Regions from separate parts of the Pseudactinotalea sp. Z1732 genome, predicted to be linked through region 1. Evidence: riboswitches for the same ligand, from Rfam matches in the RefSeq annotation. Region 1 holds a riboswitch; the other holds the start of a gene.

Region 1 (7,323 bases):
CTCGATCATCGCGTCGATCCCCTCCTCGGATGTGGTCATCCAGATGCAGAAGTCCAGCGCCTCGGCCGGGTAGCGCGTATTGGCCATCACCGCCGCGGTGGACCCACCGAGGTAGGTCGACCCGAAGCCCTGCGCCCAGGCCGGCATCGGGGCCACGTGCCACAGCCCCTCGGTGGCGGCCACCCCCTGGATCAGGGCATCGGCCCACGAGGCGCCGGTGGCCGCGAAGATCTGATCGTTGCCGGCCGCGGCGAACCATCCCGGGGAGTAGGGGCCGAAGCCGGTGTGCAGCAGGTCCTCGTCCACGGCACGGTCGAAGAAGTCCGCGACCTCCAGGGTGGCCTCATCGGTCATGTTCACCACCCAGGAATCGCCGTCGATCTGCCACCAGTTCGCTCCCGCCTGGGTGGCGTAGGCGGCGAACGGAGAGGTGTCCCCGACGTCGAAGGCCTCCAGGTACGCCCCGGTGGCGCGGACCTCGCGGGCCAGTTCCAACCACTCCTCCCAGGTGCCCGGTGGTTGCGCGCCGATGGAGTCGAACAGGTCGTGGCGGTAGTAGAAGCCCACCGGGCCCGAGTCCTGGGGCACCCCGAACATTCCGTCGTTGAAGGTGATCTGGTTGATCAGGGCCTCGTCGTACCGGTCGGTGACCTCGCCCATGCCGTACCGGCCGATCTCCACCAGGCCGTTGACCAGCAGGAACGCGGGGATCTGGCGGAACTCCACCTGCCCGATGTCCGGGCCGCCGCCGGAGGCGAGGGCGGAGAAGAGCTTCTGGTACCCCCCGGCGTTGCCGCCCTGGATCCAGACCGCCTCCACCTGCACGTCCGGGTTGGCCTCGTTCCAGATGTCGCAGACCACCTGCAGGTCCTTCAGCCAGGACCAGTACGTCAACCGGATCGGACCGTCCGCGGGGGGCAGCGTCGGACCGTCGTTCGGGTTGGACGTGGCGGGCGCACACCCAGCCAGCCCCAGCGCTGTGCCCGCCCCGAGCCCCAGACCCAGTCCGAGGAGGTGTCGTCGAGAGATGTCAGGGGAGATCATGACCCGCCTCCGTCGCCTCCGTGCCATGGCCGTCTGGTGGACGATATCGCCGAGCCCTTCCTTGCGCACGGCGAGCACCCGGCACCTCACTCACCGCCCCGCAGCCGTAGGCTTCTGGCGTGAGCGACTTGACGGATGAACTGGTGGACCTGCTGCGCGGCAGGCAGTGGACCGCTCTGACCGGTGCGGGGATGTCGACCGACTCCGGAATCCCCGACTACCGGGGACCGGACTCCCCGCCCCGGACACCGATGACCTACCAGCAGTTCGTGTCCGACCATGGCTTCCGCCGCCACTACTGGGCCCGCAACCACGTGGGCTGGCGGCACGTGCGCACCACCGAACCGAACCGTGGGCACCGGGCACTGGCCGCCCTGGAGGCCACCGGACTGGTCAACGGCGTGATCACCCAGAATGTGGACCTGCTGCACCAGGCGGCCGGCTCCAAGCGGGTGATCGACCTGCACGGTCACTACGACGCCGTCATCTGCCTCACCTGCGGCCATCGGATGACCCGCACCCAGTTGCACCGCGAACTGGAGGAACTCAACCCGGGTTTCGCCGATGAGGTCAGCGTCGCCGACGTGGAGATCGCCCCGGATGCCGACGCGGTGATCGAGGCCACCGAGGGCTTCCGCGTGCTGCCCTGCCCGGTGTGCGGTGGGATCCTCAAACCCGACATCGTCTACTTCGGGGAGAACGTCCCCAAGGACCGGGTCGCCCGCGCCTATGCGATGGTCGACGACGCCGAGGCGTTGGTGGTGCTCGGCTCGTCCCTGACGGTGATGTCGGGTCTGCGGTTCGTGCGGCACGCCGCCAGGAACGGACAACCGGTGGCGATCGTGAACCGCGGCAGCACCCGGGGCGACGCGCTCGCCGACGTGCTGGTGCACGCCGGCACCTCCGAGACACTCACGGCGCTGGTGGCAGCGTTACCGGCACCCTTGTAGCGGACCGGACCGGCTCCCCTGGTCGCCTCTGGAAAGCGGGCCGCTCAGCGTCGCTCGGCGAAGAAGTCCCGCAGCAGTTGCGCGCACTCGGGGCCGAGCACGTCACCGGTCACCTCCGTTCGGTGCGGCAATCTGGAGTCGCGAACGATGTCACGGGTGGATCCGCACGCGCCCGCCTTGGGGTCCCAGGCCCCCAGCACCACCCGGGCCACCCGGGCCAGCACCGCCGCCCCGGCGCACATCGCGCACGGCTCGAGCGTCACCACCAGCGTGCACCCGGTCAGGCGCCAGTTGCCCATCGCCCTCCCGGCCGCGCGCAGGGCGAGGATCTCGGCGTGTGCCGTCGGGTCGGCACTGGCCTCCCTGGCGTTGTGCCCGACGGCGATCACCTCACCCTCGGGGTCGAGCACCACCGCCCCGATCGGCACGTCACCGGCGGCGCCGGCCGTGGCTGCCTCGCGCAGGGCCAGGCGCATCGCGGCCGCATCGCCGGGCCGGGGAATGGATGGATCGGCGGCGGGGTCGGCAGTGGGATCGGCGCGCGGGCTGCGGCTGCCGCCCGCACCCCCACGACTGCGGTGGGCACCACCACCACGCCTGCGGTCGGTACCCCCATCGCCGCGGTCGGCACCACCACCACGCCTGCCGTCCGCCCCCCCATCGCCGCGGTCGGCACCACCCGCACGCCTGCCCTCCGCCCCCCCATCGCCGCGGTCGGCACCACCCGCACGCCTGCCGTCCGCCCCGCCGCGGTCGGCGCCACCACCACGACTGCGGTCGGCACCTGCACCCGCGGTCGGAGCGGTGCCGGTGTGATCCGAACCTGGTTCCTGAGGGCCCGTTGTCATGGTGGCCAGTGTGCCTGGTCGGTAGGTTGGGCGTCATGCGCCTGCACGTAGTCGAGCACCCACTGATCGCCCACAAACTCACCGCCCTGCGGGATGAGCGCACGCCGTCTCCCACGTTCCGCCAACTCACCGAGGAACTGGTGACCCTGCTGGCCTATGAGGCCACCCGGGAGGTGAGCACCGAGCCGGTGCGGATCTCCACCCCGGTCACCTCCACCATCGGCACCAGGATGGCCGATCCACAGCCGATCGTGGTGCCCATCCTGCGCGCCGGACTGGGCATGCTGGAGGGGATGACCCGGCTGCTGCCCACCGCGGAGGTCGGGTTCCTGGGCCTGCAGCGCGATGAGGACACCCTGGAGGCGATCACCTACGCCAACCGGCTGCCCGATGACCTCACCGGGCGGCAGTGCTTCGTGCTGGATCCGATGCTGGCGACCGGCGGCACCCTGGTGGCCTCGATCGAGTACCTGTTCGAACGCGGTGCCCGCGACGTGACCGCAATCTGTCTGCTCGCCGCACCCGAAGGGCTCGGCGCGGTGGAGGAGGCTGTGGGAGACCGCGCGGACGTGACGATCGTGACCGCCGCGGTGGACGAGGGCCTGAACGAGAAGGCCTACATCGTGCCCGGCCTGGGCGACGCCGGCGACCGCCTCTACGGCGTCGTCTGACCCGGGAGCCCGCTGACTTCGCGGCATCCACCGTGATCGCGCGCCACCTCGAACCCGAGATCAGGGCATCTGCCGCGACGTCAGCGCAGGGCCTGGTCGAGGTCGGCGCGCAGATCGGGCACGTCCTCCAGGCCCACCGACAGCCGCACGGTGGCAGGGGTGACTCCGATCGCGGCCTGACCGGCCGCACCCAGTTTGCGATGCGTCGTCGTGGACGGATGGGTGGCCATCGACTTCACATCGCCCAGGTTGTTGGACAGGTCCACGATCCGCAGGGCGTCCAGGACCGCGAAGGTGCGCTCCTTGACCCGCTCGGCAGCACCGGCGCCATCGGTGGCCACATCGAAGGTGACCACGGTCCCACCGCCGCTCATCTGCTCCTTGGCCAACACCTGCTGGGGGTGGGAGTCCAGGAGCGGGTACCGCACCGAGGCCACCCCGGGATGCCCCTCCAGCCATGTCGCCAACTCCCACGCCGCGGCGCTCTGGGCCCGCACCCGCAGGGCGAGCGTCTCCAAGCCCTTCAGGAGCACCCAGGCATTGAACGGGCTGAGGGTGGGCCCGGTGTTGCGAATGAAGTCCTGCACCGGGCCGCAGATGATCTCGCGCGGGCCCAGCACCGCCCCGCCCATCACCCGGCCCTGCCCGTCGATGTGCTTGGTAGCCGAGTACACGATGAGGTCGGCGCCGAGTTCCAGCGGCCGCTGCAGCACCGGGGTGGCGAACACGTTGTCCACGATCACCAGCGCACCGGCGCGGTGGGCCAGCCGTGAAACCGCAGCGATGTCGACCAGGTCCATCATCGGGTTCGAGGGGGTCTCGAACAGCACCAGGTCAGCCGGGGTGGCCAGGGCCCGCTCCCAGTCCTCGATCCGGTGGGCGTCGACGTAGTCGGTGCTGACCCCCCACTGGCCCATGATCTGGTCCAGCACCACGAAGGTGGACCCGAACAGCGCCCTGCCGGCCACGATCCGCCCGCCCTGTTCCACCAGCGGGGCGATCGCGGCGAACAGCGCGGACATCCCGCTGGCGGTGGCGTAGCAGGCCTCCGCTCGCTCCAGCAGGCGCATCCGCTCCTCGAATGCGGCAACGGTGGGGTTGGAGTAGCGGGAGTAGGTGAAGATGTCGAGTTCACCTGCGAAGGCCGCCTCGGCGTCGGCGGCCCGTTCGTAGGCGTAGCCCTGGGTGAGGAACATCGGCTCGGCGATCTCGCCGAACTCGGTGCGCTGCTGGCCCCCGCGCACGCCCACGGTGGCCGGTCCCACACCCTCGGGCAGGGAACATCGAGGTTGTGGATCGCTCATGGCTGCCTCCATCGTTCCTGGCGGTAGCACCGTCCGCGTCCGCGGGGGTTGCTGCAGCGTCGTCGAGCCAGATCTCTCGGCTGCTCTGGATGGTCCTGCGCCAGGCTACGTCCCGGCACCGGGCGGGCCGACGTCGATTCCGGTCCGTCCCACACTGCAAGACGTCCGTAGTGGACGACGACCGCAGTGCACGACGCCGGCGACGCAGGACGCCGCCAGTGCACGACGCCTGCTGCACGCCAGCCCAGCGGCGCACGTCAACCGGCAGCGCACGCCAGTCCGCAGCGCACGCCAGCCCGCGGCTGCGCGTCAGCGCATCCCGCCGAAGAAGTCCTCGAACGGCATCTCCAGGGGCTCATCGTTGGCGATGATCCCGTACAGGTGGCGCAGCAGCGGGAACTCCTGCGCACCGATCACCTCGCGCTCGGTGAGCTTCTCGATCGCCGCCCCGATCACCTCGATCGCGGCCACCCCCTCCAAGGTGACGCCCTTCATGTGCTGGTCGCGCACCTCCGAGAACGGCACCCCCGATCCCACGTAGCGACCGGCCCGCACGTTGCGTCCCCCCATCGAGGTGACGAACATGTCTCCCACACCGGCAAGGCCGGTGGTGGTCTCCCGGTCTCCGCCGAGTAGTTCGATGAACCGCAGCATCTCCCTGGTGCCCTGGGCGAAGACCGCGGCTCCGTAGTTGTACCGGCGGTATTGCGCGGCGCCCTTGCCGGCGGCGTCGAGCAGCCCCTCCATGAACCCGGCCGCGAAGGCGTAGACGTTCTTGGTGGCGGCGCCGACCTCATGCCCGATGAAGTCGGTGGACGTCCACACGTGATAGGAGTCGGTGCGGAACATGCGCGCCAAGGAGTCCAGGGACTCCTGATCGGTTCCGGTGAGCACTACGGCGGTGTCGTGCTCCACCGCGACCTCCCCGGCGATGGAGGGTCCCACGATCGCCGACCACGTCACCTGTCCGGACAACTCGGCGCCCACCTGCTCCATCAGCACCTCGGGGAGGATGCGCAGGTTCCCCGCCTCATCGGCGTCCATGCCCTTGGTGATCGAGAGCACCCGCATCCCGGGCCGCAGCAGAGCGCTCAGTTGCTGTCCGGCCCAGGCCACCCCGAAGGAGTTCACCCCGCTGATGGCCACCTCGGCCCCCTCGAACGCCTCCCGCGCCTGCTCCAACTGGAAGGTCGTGACCCCCTCCGGTAACGCGATCTCCAGGTGCGGGTGCACTCCGGTGCGCTGGATGGAGTCGATGATCTCGGTGTCCAGGTGGGTGCCCACCAGGTGGACCCGATGCCCGTTGCGGGTCAGCGGCACGGTCAGGGCGGAGGCCATGATGCCGGCCCCCAGGATCGCGACAGCACTCATGCGTTATGTCCTCCTCGGGTTTCACTGCGGCACTCGTCGACACCGCGTCCGCGTGCGGGCTCACCTCGACTGGAACCAGCGTACTCACCACCCGCCCGCGGCTCCGGTGTGAGGATGGGATGGTGAGCACCTCTCCCGATCCCACGCACCCGGCCGACGACGACGGCGCCTCCCGTGATGGGGGCACCTGGGCGCCCGACGTCCTCGGAGAACCCTGGCGGGCGCGCACGCTCAGCCTGCGTCCCGACAGCCGCGGAACCCCGGTTGCCACCCTGGTGCGCCACCGGGCGGGGCCACCGGAGCGTCGCCGTCACCCTGAGGCGGCGGTGCTGTATCTGCACGGGTTCGCCGATTACTTCTTCCAGTCCGAGCACGGGGCTGCCTGGGCCGCGCGTGGTTATCACTTCTACGCCCTTGACCTGCGGGACCACGGCCGCTCCATCCGAGACGGGCGCCGGCCCGGCTGGTCCAGCGGGATTAAGGTGCACGCCGAGGAGATCACCGCCGCGGTGCGTATCATCCGCGCCACCGGGGTGCGTCAGGTGGTGCTGGTGGGCCACTCCACCGGCGGTCTGATGGCCGCGCTGTACGCCGACCGCAACCCCGCCCTGATCGACGCGGTGGTGCTGAACAGTCCGTGGTTCGACCTCAACCGGCCGGCACCGGCGCGCCGCCTCCTGCGGCCGCTGGTGACGATCCTGGGCCGGGTCGCCCCGGACCTGGTGGTCAGCACCCTGGGTGAGGCCTACGGGCGCAGCGTGCACGCCGAATCCGATGGCGAGTTCGACTACAACCTTGACTGGAAGCCGCTCGCGGCCTTCCCGGTGCGCGCCGGTTGGCTCGCCTCGGTGGTCCGGGCGCAGCACCGGGTGCGGCGCGGTCTGGACATCACCGCGCCGGTGCTGGTGTGCACCAGCGGCGCCTCCGGACATCCCACGCGCCCGAGCACCGAAGACCTGGCCGGCACCGATGCGGTGCTGGGGGTGGAGGACATGACACGCTCCGCCCCGCTCCTGGGCGCGCATGTGCGGGTGCACCAGTTCGAGGGCGGTCGGCACGACCTGGCGTTGTCCGCCGAACCCGTCCGGACCGAGTACACCCAAGCCGTCCTGGACTGGGCCGGCGATCAACTCCG
Region 2 (7,323 bases), on a different contig from region 1:
CCGGCGTCGGTGGCGCCACGTGCATGAGGAAGGCGATCGGTTCGGACCCGCCGATCACCTCGTGACCGGCGTCAGTGGTCAGTTCCACCCGGTTCTGCAGGAACATCAACCGGGCGTAGCGGGCCCAGCGGGTCTGCGGGATCGCCCGCGGCGAGGAGCGCAACTCGATCCGGCCCGCAGCCGAGGGCAGCGGTGGCATCCCCGGACGCTCGAAGTCCCACACGGCCGCGGTGAACATCGCGGCAAGATGGAAGGCGGCGTCGGCGCCGTACACGACGCGGCCGGCCAGGTACAGCGCGTGCAGGGTGCCCATCGCTCCGACCTTGGTGCCGGTCAGCGCCCCAGCGGTGACCGCCAGGTGATCGCGCACCGTCACCAGGGTGGCGGCGAAACCGAACACCGGCTCGTCCTGGTGATGGTGCGGCGCCGGCTCGGATGCTACCGGCGCTCCGCCCCGCACCCGTTCCTCACCCCAGGGGGGCGGCGGGTGGCGGCGCACGGTACGCAACTGGTCCCCGTCGATGCGCCAGTTCCGGGCGTGGATCTCGAACTGCTCGAGCTGCCGCCTCAGATTGGTGAACTCCTCGCGGAGTCTGCCCTGCTCGGCCGGGAGGAACTCGATCAGTTCGGACAGGGCCTGCCAGGCCCGTGCCACCCGCTCCCGGGCGTGCACGAAGGGGTCACCGGGAAGTGCCAACAGCAGTTGCGTCGTCGTGCGCGGGTAGTGAGCCGGCAGCACCGGAGGGCGCAGCGGATCCATCGTTGAGTCAGGCATCGCCCGCCAAGATTAGCGCCCGGCAGTGCCGAACCGGCCCCACAGCAAAGGGCAGACCAGCCCATTGCGTGGCGCTGCCCCGTGTGCTGGTGCCCGGTGGGCCCGGAGCGGTGAACCTCACAGTCAGAGGCCCACATCACAGGGCGTGGGGTTTGCTCGCACTGCCCCGTTCGCGTAACCTTGGGCGTCGGTGCCTCGTGCGCCGCAACCCTTCGCATGCGCTGTGATCCTCGTGTGCCCGCCCGCTTCGTGCCGGGGCCGGCTGCAGATATCCAGCCTCGAAGGACCTCAGATGTTGTCCGCGAGAAGGAATGAGCAAACGTGGTGTACGCGATCGTCAAGGCCGGTGGCCGGCAGGAGAAGGTGTCCGTGGGTGACATCGTGGTCGTGGACCGGCTCTCCGGTGGCGCGGGCGACTCCGTGGAACTCACCCCCGTGCTGGTGGTGGACGGCGAGAAGGTGACCACCGACGCCGACGCACTGGCCAAGGTGACAGTCTCCGCCGAGATCGTCCGGGACGAGAAGGGCCCGAAGATCACGATCGGTAAGTACAAGAACAAGACCCGTTATCGCCGTCGGGCCGGTCATCGCCAGAAGTTGACCCGCCTGAAGGTCACCGGCATCGCCTAACACTCCCAGGAAGCAGGTACGTCATGGCAACGAAGAAGGGCGCGAGCTCTACCCGGAACGGCCGCGACTCCAACGCACAGCGGCTGGGAGTCAAGCGGTTCGGTGGGCAGGACGTCAAGGCCGGTGAGATCCTGGTGCGGCAGCGCGGCACCAAGTTCCACCCCGGCATCAACGTGGCTCGCGGTAGGGACGACACCCTCTACGCGCTGTCCGCAGGACAGGTTCAGTTCGGAAGCCGGCGGGGCCGCAAGGTCGTCGACGTCACGCTTGTGGACGCCTGAGATTCGACATCGGCGGGGGCGCACCGGCTAGCAGTCGGGGCGCCCCCGCTTTCGTATTCCCAGCCGGTTCCGGCGCCCGATCCACAACCACCGCCAGGAGGGTCGTGATGGCCAGTTTCGTCGACCACGTGATGCTGCACGTTCGCGGCGGTGACGGCGGCAACGGCTGCGTGTCGGTGCACCGGGAGAAGTTCAAGCCTCTGGGGGGCCCAGATGGCGCCAACGGCGGACCTGGCGGTGACGTGATCCTGCGGGTGGACAGCCAGGTCACCACGCTGCTGGACTACCACCACTCTCCGCACCGCCGCGCCGGCAACGGCACCCAGGGGATGGGGGACAACCGCACCGGCAAGAAGGGTGAGCACCTGGTCCTCGCTGTCCCCGACGGCACCGTGGTCAAGACCGCCAAGGGCGAGATCCTGGCCGACCTGGTCGGCCACGGCACCGAGTACGTCGCCGCGGCCGGGGGTAACGGCGGGCTCGGCAATGCCGCCCTGGCCTCGCGCAAACGCAAGGCTCCCGGATTCGCCCTGCTCGGGGAACCCGGGCAGGAGCGGGACCTGGTACTGGAACTCAAGACCGTGGCCGATGTGGCTCTGGTCGGCTTCCCCTCGGCGGGCAAGTCCTCCCTGATCGCGGCGATGAGCGCGGCGCGGCCCAAGATCGCCGACTACCCGTTCACCACTCTGGTACCGAACCTGGGAGTGGTCCAGGCCGGACAGGCCCGGTTCACGATGGCCGACGTGCCCGGGTTGATCCCCGGCGCCTCCCAGGGCAGGGGCTTGGGCCTGGAGTTCCTGCGACACATCGAGCGGTGTGCCGTGATCGTCCATGTGCTGGACTGCGCCACCCTGGAGCCGAACCGGGACCCGATCAGCGATCTGGACGCGATCGAGGCGGAACTGGATGCCTACAGTGCCGACGTCGGAATCGAAGGTGGCCGGGTGCCGCTGGCGCAGCGCCCCCGGTTGGTGGTGCTGAACAAGGTGGACGTGCCCGAGGCCCAGGACCTGGCCGATCTGGTGCGGCCCGACCTGGAGGCCCGTGGCCTGGAGGTGTTCGAGGTCTCCGCGGTAGCGCGCAAGGGCCTTCGGCCGCTGTCCTTCAGACTGGCCGAGATCGTGCAACAGGCCCGCGATGCCGCCCCACCGCCGGAGCCAACCCCGACGGTGCTGCGCCCCCGCGCGGTGGACGAAACCGGGTTCGCTGTCACCCGGCGCAGGAGTGACCACGAGTACTTTCTGATCACCGGAACCAAACCAGAGCGTTGGGTGCGCCAGACCGACTTCGCCAACGATGAGGCCGTGGGTTACCTCGCCGACCGGCTGGCCCGCCTGGGAGTGGAGGAGGCGCTGTTCGAAGCGGGCGCCACCCCGGGTGCGGAGGTCGTGATCGGTGACGGCCCCGAGGGCGTGGTCTTCGACTGGGAGCCGACCATGATGACCGGCCCCGAACTCCTGGGCGCTCGCGGCTCCGACGTGCGTCTGGAGGAGCGGCAGCGGCCTACTCGGGCGGAGAAACGCGAGGAGTTCCACAACCGGATGGACGCCAAGGCTGCCGCTCGCGAGGAGTTGTGGATCGACCGGGAGCAGTGAGGTCACCTCATCGGCGCGCACCGAACGGGGCCCGGGGCGCCCAGTACATGGACGGTCCCGTCCGAATCGTGATCGGGTGCGCCACAATGGTGCCGTGACCAAGACCGTGACGGACCGGCGTGAACTGGGGGACCCCGGTCGCGCCCGACGAGTCGTGGTCAAGATCGGCTCCTCCTCGCTCACCGACGCGGCTGGGCGGCTGGATGTACACAAGCTCACCGCGCTCGTCGAGGTCCTGGCCGGTCGCCGAGCCGCGGGTGGGCAGGTGGTGCTGGTCTCCTCCGGGGCCATCGCCTCAGCGCTGGGCGTCCTCGGGCTCAGCGGCCGGCCCCGGGACCTGGCAACCGCCCAGGCCGCGGCCAGCGTCGGGCAAGGGCTCTTGATGGCGCACTACACGCGCGCGTTCGGTGCCCACGGGCTCACCGTCGGCCAGGTGCTGCTCACCGTGGAGGACGTGGTGCGCCGGGCACATCACCGCAACGTCCAGCGCAACGTCGAACGACTGCTGGCGCTGGGAGTGGTGCCGGTGATCAACGAGAACGACGCCGTGGCCACCCAGGAGATCAAGTTCGGTGACAATGACCGGCTGGCCGCTCTGGTCTCGCACCTGTCCAAAGCCGACGCCCTGGTGCTGCTCACCGACGTCGACGCCCTGTACGATCGCTCGCCCCGGCTGCCCGGTGCCCGGCGGATCGCACGCGTGCGGGACCGACGAGACCTGGAGGGCATCGAGGTCACCGCACGAGGCGGGGCGGTGGGCACCGGGGGCATGGTCTCGAAGTTGGAGTCCGCCGCGATCGCCTCCGGCGCCGGGATCCCGGTGGTGGTGACCGCGGCACACAATGCCGGGGCCGTGTTGTCCGGTGAGGACGTGGGCACCTGGTTCGAGCCGGCCCGACGGCGCACCAATGCCCGGCGGCTGTGGCTGGCCCACGCCGCGCACACCGGAGGTTCGATCAGCGTCGACGAGGGTGCGGTGCAGGCGATCACTGCCGGGAAGAAGTCGCTGCTGGCGGCCGGCGTGGTGGACGTGACGGGGGAGTTCGACGCCGGCGACCCGATCGACGTGCTGGATCCAGCCGGCCGGGTGGTGGCTCGAGGCTTGGCCTCCTACAGCGCTGAGGAACTCCCTGCGCGTCTGGGCCGCACCTCGGTGCAGATGCGGGAGCAGTTCGGCCCGGATAGTGCCCGCGCGGTGGTGCACCGGGATGACCTGGTGGTGCTGGACCGCACCGACTGAGGCCGGCGAGGCGGTCGCATCAGCCGACGGCGCGCTCCGGCGTCTCGGACTGGGACCGCGTCGTGGCGACCGAATGCGCAGCCCTTAGGTAGTTGACACGGCAAGATAGTTGACACGGCAACTATCCGACTCATAGGTTGATCCCAGGTTCAGAGCGTCAGCGCCAAGTCCCGGCTTGCTGACCGGCAACCCCCCGCGCGGCGGGGTGCTCCGGGAGATGACCTGGCCGCGGGCCACATGGCCCCCGGCAAGCGCATCACCGCTCCCCGCGGTGCAGACAGAAGGATGAAGACAGCGATGCACACCGACAGGACCCTTGCGTACCAGCGACGCCACGTCTCCTGTGTGATGTGTGCGATGTGTTGCTGCTTCATGTCGGCCTGAGCCGACACCTCAACCGGCAGCCTCGGGCCCTCTGACGGCCCCTCGGCGCCACCCCTCAGCCGGTCGGTGCGCACCTGAGCCCGATGCGTGACACACCGGGCGTGCGACCCGCGCTGAGGCAGCAATGTTGAGCCCTTTCTTGCACCGAGAGTGAGCACCCCATGTCTGCTGTACCTGCATCTGTGAACGAGACCGCGTCCCTGGTCGGATTGGATCTGTCCAATGCCGGCGCGCCCCGGGACTGGCAGCGCGAGCGCAACGCCGAGACCGAGCAATTCATCATGGGCCGCCTGGCCGGCCTGGCCTCCCTCGCCGACCGGGGCGGGGTGGACCTGATCTCGCTGGATGAGACATTCCGGCTCGGTGGTAAGCGGCGCCGGGACGCCTGGCTGGACGGGGCGCTGGCTACCTCCCGCCTTGCCCGGCACACCACCCGGGCCGCCCTGGTGGCCACAGTTCCGCTGGGCATCACGCGCCCCGAACACGTCGCTGGTGCCATCGCCTCGGTGCACCGGGCCAGTGCCCAGCGCGCGGGCTGGCAGCTCGAGCAGGGCGCCACCGCCCAGGGCACCGGTGCGCGCACGGTGGATGCGGTGCTGGACGCGCCGGTGGCCGCCCCCCGCAAGCGCACCGTGGATGATGTGGTTCGCGAACCGGTCCGTCCACTGGTGGTGGTACCGGTGCGCAACGGTGTGGACGCCGAGCTGGCTGCGGCGCGCGCTGACGTGGCACGGCTGTCGGTGGCAACCCTGGAGGAGGCCCGTGCCGCCCGGGCTGCGATCCGTGAAGCGGCAATCGAGTGGGGCCGGGCACCCGGTGACGTCAAGGTGTTGGTCGATGTGCACACGGTGATCTCCGCCGATCGGGCCAGCGCACAGGCACGCTGGGACCTGCTGTCCTCACTGGAATTGCCTTCCGGGCTGCCGGCTCTGCGCACCATCGGGACCGCCGAGGACCTCGCCACGCTCTGGAACGCGTGGGTCCGGGCCGGCGGAGCCGACGGGTTCACCGTGGTGCCGGCCTCGGTACCCACCGATGTGGTGGCTCTGGCCCAGGACCTGCTGCCGGCGCTGACCGAACTCGGGCTGCGTACGCCGGCGACGGCTCCGGTCACGCCCGCGGCGACGCCTGCTCGCTCCCGGCGTGCCCCGGTGCGGGTGCGATGAGCCGTCCTTCTCAGGCGGTCCGGCCGGCCAGTCGTTCTCGGGCAACAGGTCGCGTAGCGGTGCCGAGCGCCCCGGGCCGAGGATCACCTGGGTGTCGATGTTCGCCGGGTCGATCTGTCGGATGAACTCGCGGCAGCGTCCGCACGGTGAGACCACGTGCAGGGTGCCGGCCTCATCGCGCCACACTGCCACGATCTGGGCGATACGGAACTCTCCGGCCGTCACCATCGCGGCGATAGCGGCGTGTTCGGCGCAGAAGCCGGTTCCGCACGGGGTGTCGATGCACACCCCTGAGTACCGCGCTCCGGCGGCCGTCACCAGGGTGGCTGCGACATCACCCGACTTCCGGTCCTCCGCCTCGCTGGGGTTCAGGTATTCCTGGGCCGAAGCGATCAGGGAGGAGAACGACGCGGTGTCCATAGGCACGATCCTAGAGGGAACCGGTGTGGCAGCCCTCGCCGGTTCCCGTGGCGGACGGGCCCGGATCGACGGCCGCAGCGCACCGGCCGCGGCCTGGGAGCGCGGCGGCGGCGTAGGCTTGGCTGCATGACTCAGACGACGGCGCAGCCCGCTGCGGACGTGACGGCGCAGGTGCAGCAGGTGGCCACCGACGCGAAGGTGGCCGCCCGCGACCTGGCGCGGGCCACCCGGGCCACCAAGGACGCCGCGCTGCACCGGATGGCCGATGCGTTGGTGGGTGCCTCCGAACGGATCGTGGCTGCCAACGATGTGGACGTGCGCCGGGAGGAGGCCGGCGGGATGAGCCCGGGCCTGCTGGACCGGCTCACCCTGGACGCCGGCCGCGTCGAGGGGATCGCCGAGGCGTTGCGGGACCTGGCCGCCCTGCCGGACCCGGTGGGAGAGGTGTTGCACGGTTCCACGTTGCCCAACGGGTTGCGGGTGCGGCAGGTGCGGGTACCCATGGGCGTGGTGGGCATGATCTACGAGGCACGCCCGAACGTCACAGTCGATGCCGCCGGCCTGGCACTCAAGAGCGGGAACGCGGTGGTGCTGCGCGGGGGTTCGGCCGCCGCGCAGTCCAACCAGGAGATCGTGGCGGTCCTGGGTGAGGCACTGGAGCAGGCCGGCCTGCCCGCTGACCTGGTGCAGTCCATTGACGCCTACGGGCGCGCCGGCGCCCAGGCGCTGATGCGGGCCCGTGGGCTCATCGACGTACTGATCCCCCGCGGCGGGGCCGGACTGATCCAGACGGTGGTGACCGAATCCACGGTGCCGGTGATCGAGACCGGGG

The links. A riboswitch is a leader RNA that binds a small molecule or an ion and turns the genes downstream of it on or off. The one in region 1 is predicted to bind S-adenosylmethionine.
Region 2: linked by a shared signal. The riboswitch ahead of ACPL7H_RS04490 (hypothetical protein) and the one ahead of ACPL7H_RS09095 (O-succinylhomoserine sulfhydrylase) in region 1 are both predicted to bind S-adenosylmethionine.

What each region holds. Positions count from the first base shown of each region.
Region 1 covers NZ_JBMPQC010000003.1:393,831-401,153, forward strand. The annotation lists gene ACPL7H_RS09075 (ABC transporter substrate-binding protein) at 1-1,044, opposite strand, end outside; gene ACPL7H_RS09080 (NAD-dependent protein deacetylase) at 1,164-1,994, shown strand; gene tadA (tRNA adenosine(34) deaminase TadA) at 2,039-2,470, opposite strand; gene upp (uracil phosphoribosyltransferase) at 2,878-3,513, shown strand; gene ACPL7H_RS09095 (O-succinylhomoserine sulfhydrylase) at 3,594-4,817, opposite strand; SAM riboswitch class I at 4,823-4,913, opposite strand; gene ACPL7H_RS09100 (NAD(P)H-dependent glycerol-3-phosphate dehydrogenase) at 5,127-6,188, opposite strand; gene ACPL7H_RS09105 (alpha/beta fold hydrolase) at 6,311-7,323, shown strand, end outside.
Region 2 covers NZ_JBMPQC010000002.1:136,575-143,897, forward strand. The annotation lists gene ACPL7H_RS04465 (hypothetical protein) at 1-775, opposite strand, end outside; gene rplU (50S ribosomal protein L21) at 1,097-1,405, shown strand; gene rpmA (50S ribosomal protein L27) at 1,429-1,686, shown strand; gene obgE (GTPase ObgE) at 1,794-3,281, shown strand; gene proB (glutamate 5-kinase) at 3,376-4,521, shown strand; SAM riboswitch class IV at 4,668-4,781, shown strand; gene ACPL7H_RS04490 (hypothetical protein) at 5,067-6,071, shown strand; partial or broken gene ACPL7H_RS04495 (cytidine deaminase family protein) at 6,234-6,389, opposite strand; gene ACPL7H_RS04500 (hypothetical protein) at 6,352-6,621, shown strand; gene ACPL7H_RS04505 (glutamate-5-semialdehyde dehydrogenase) at 6,618-7,323, shown strand, end outside.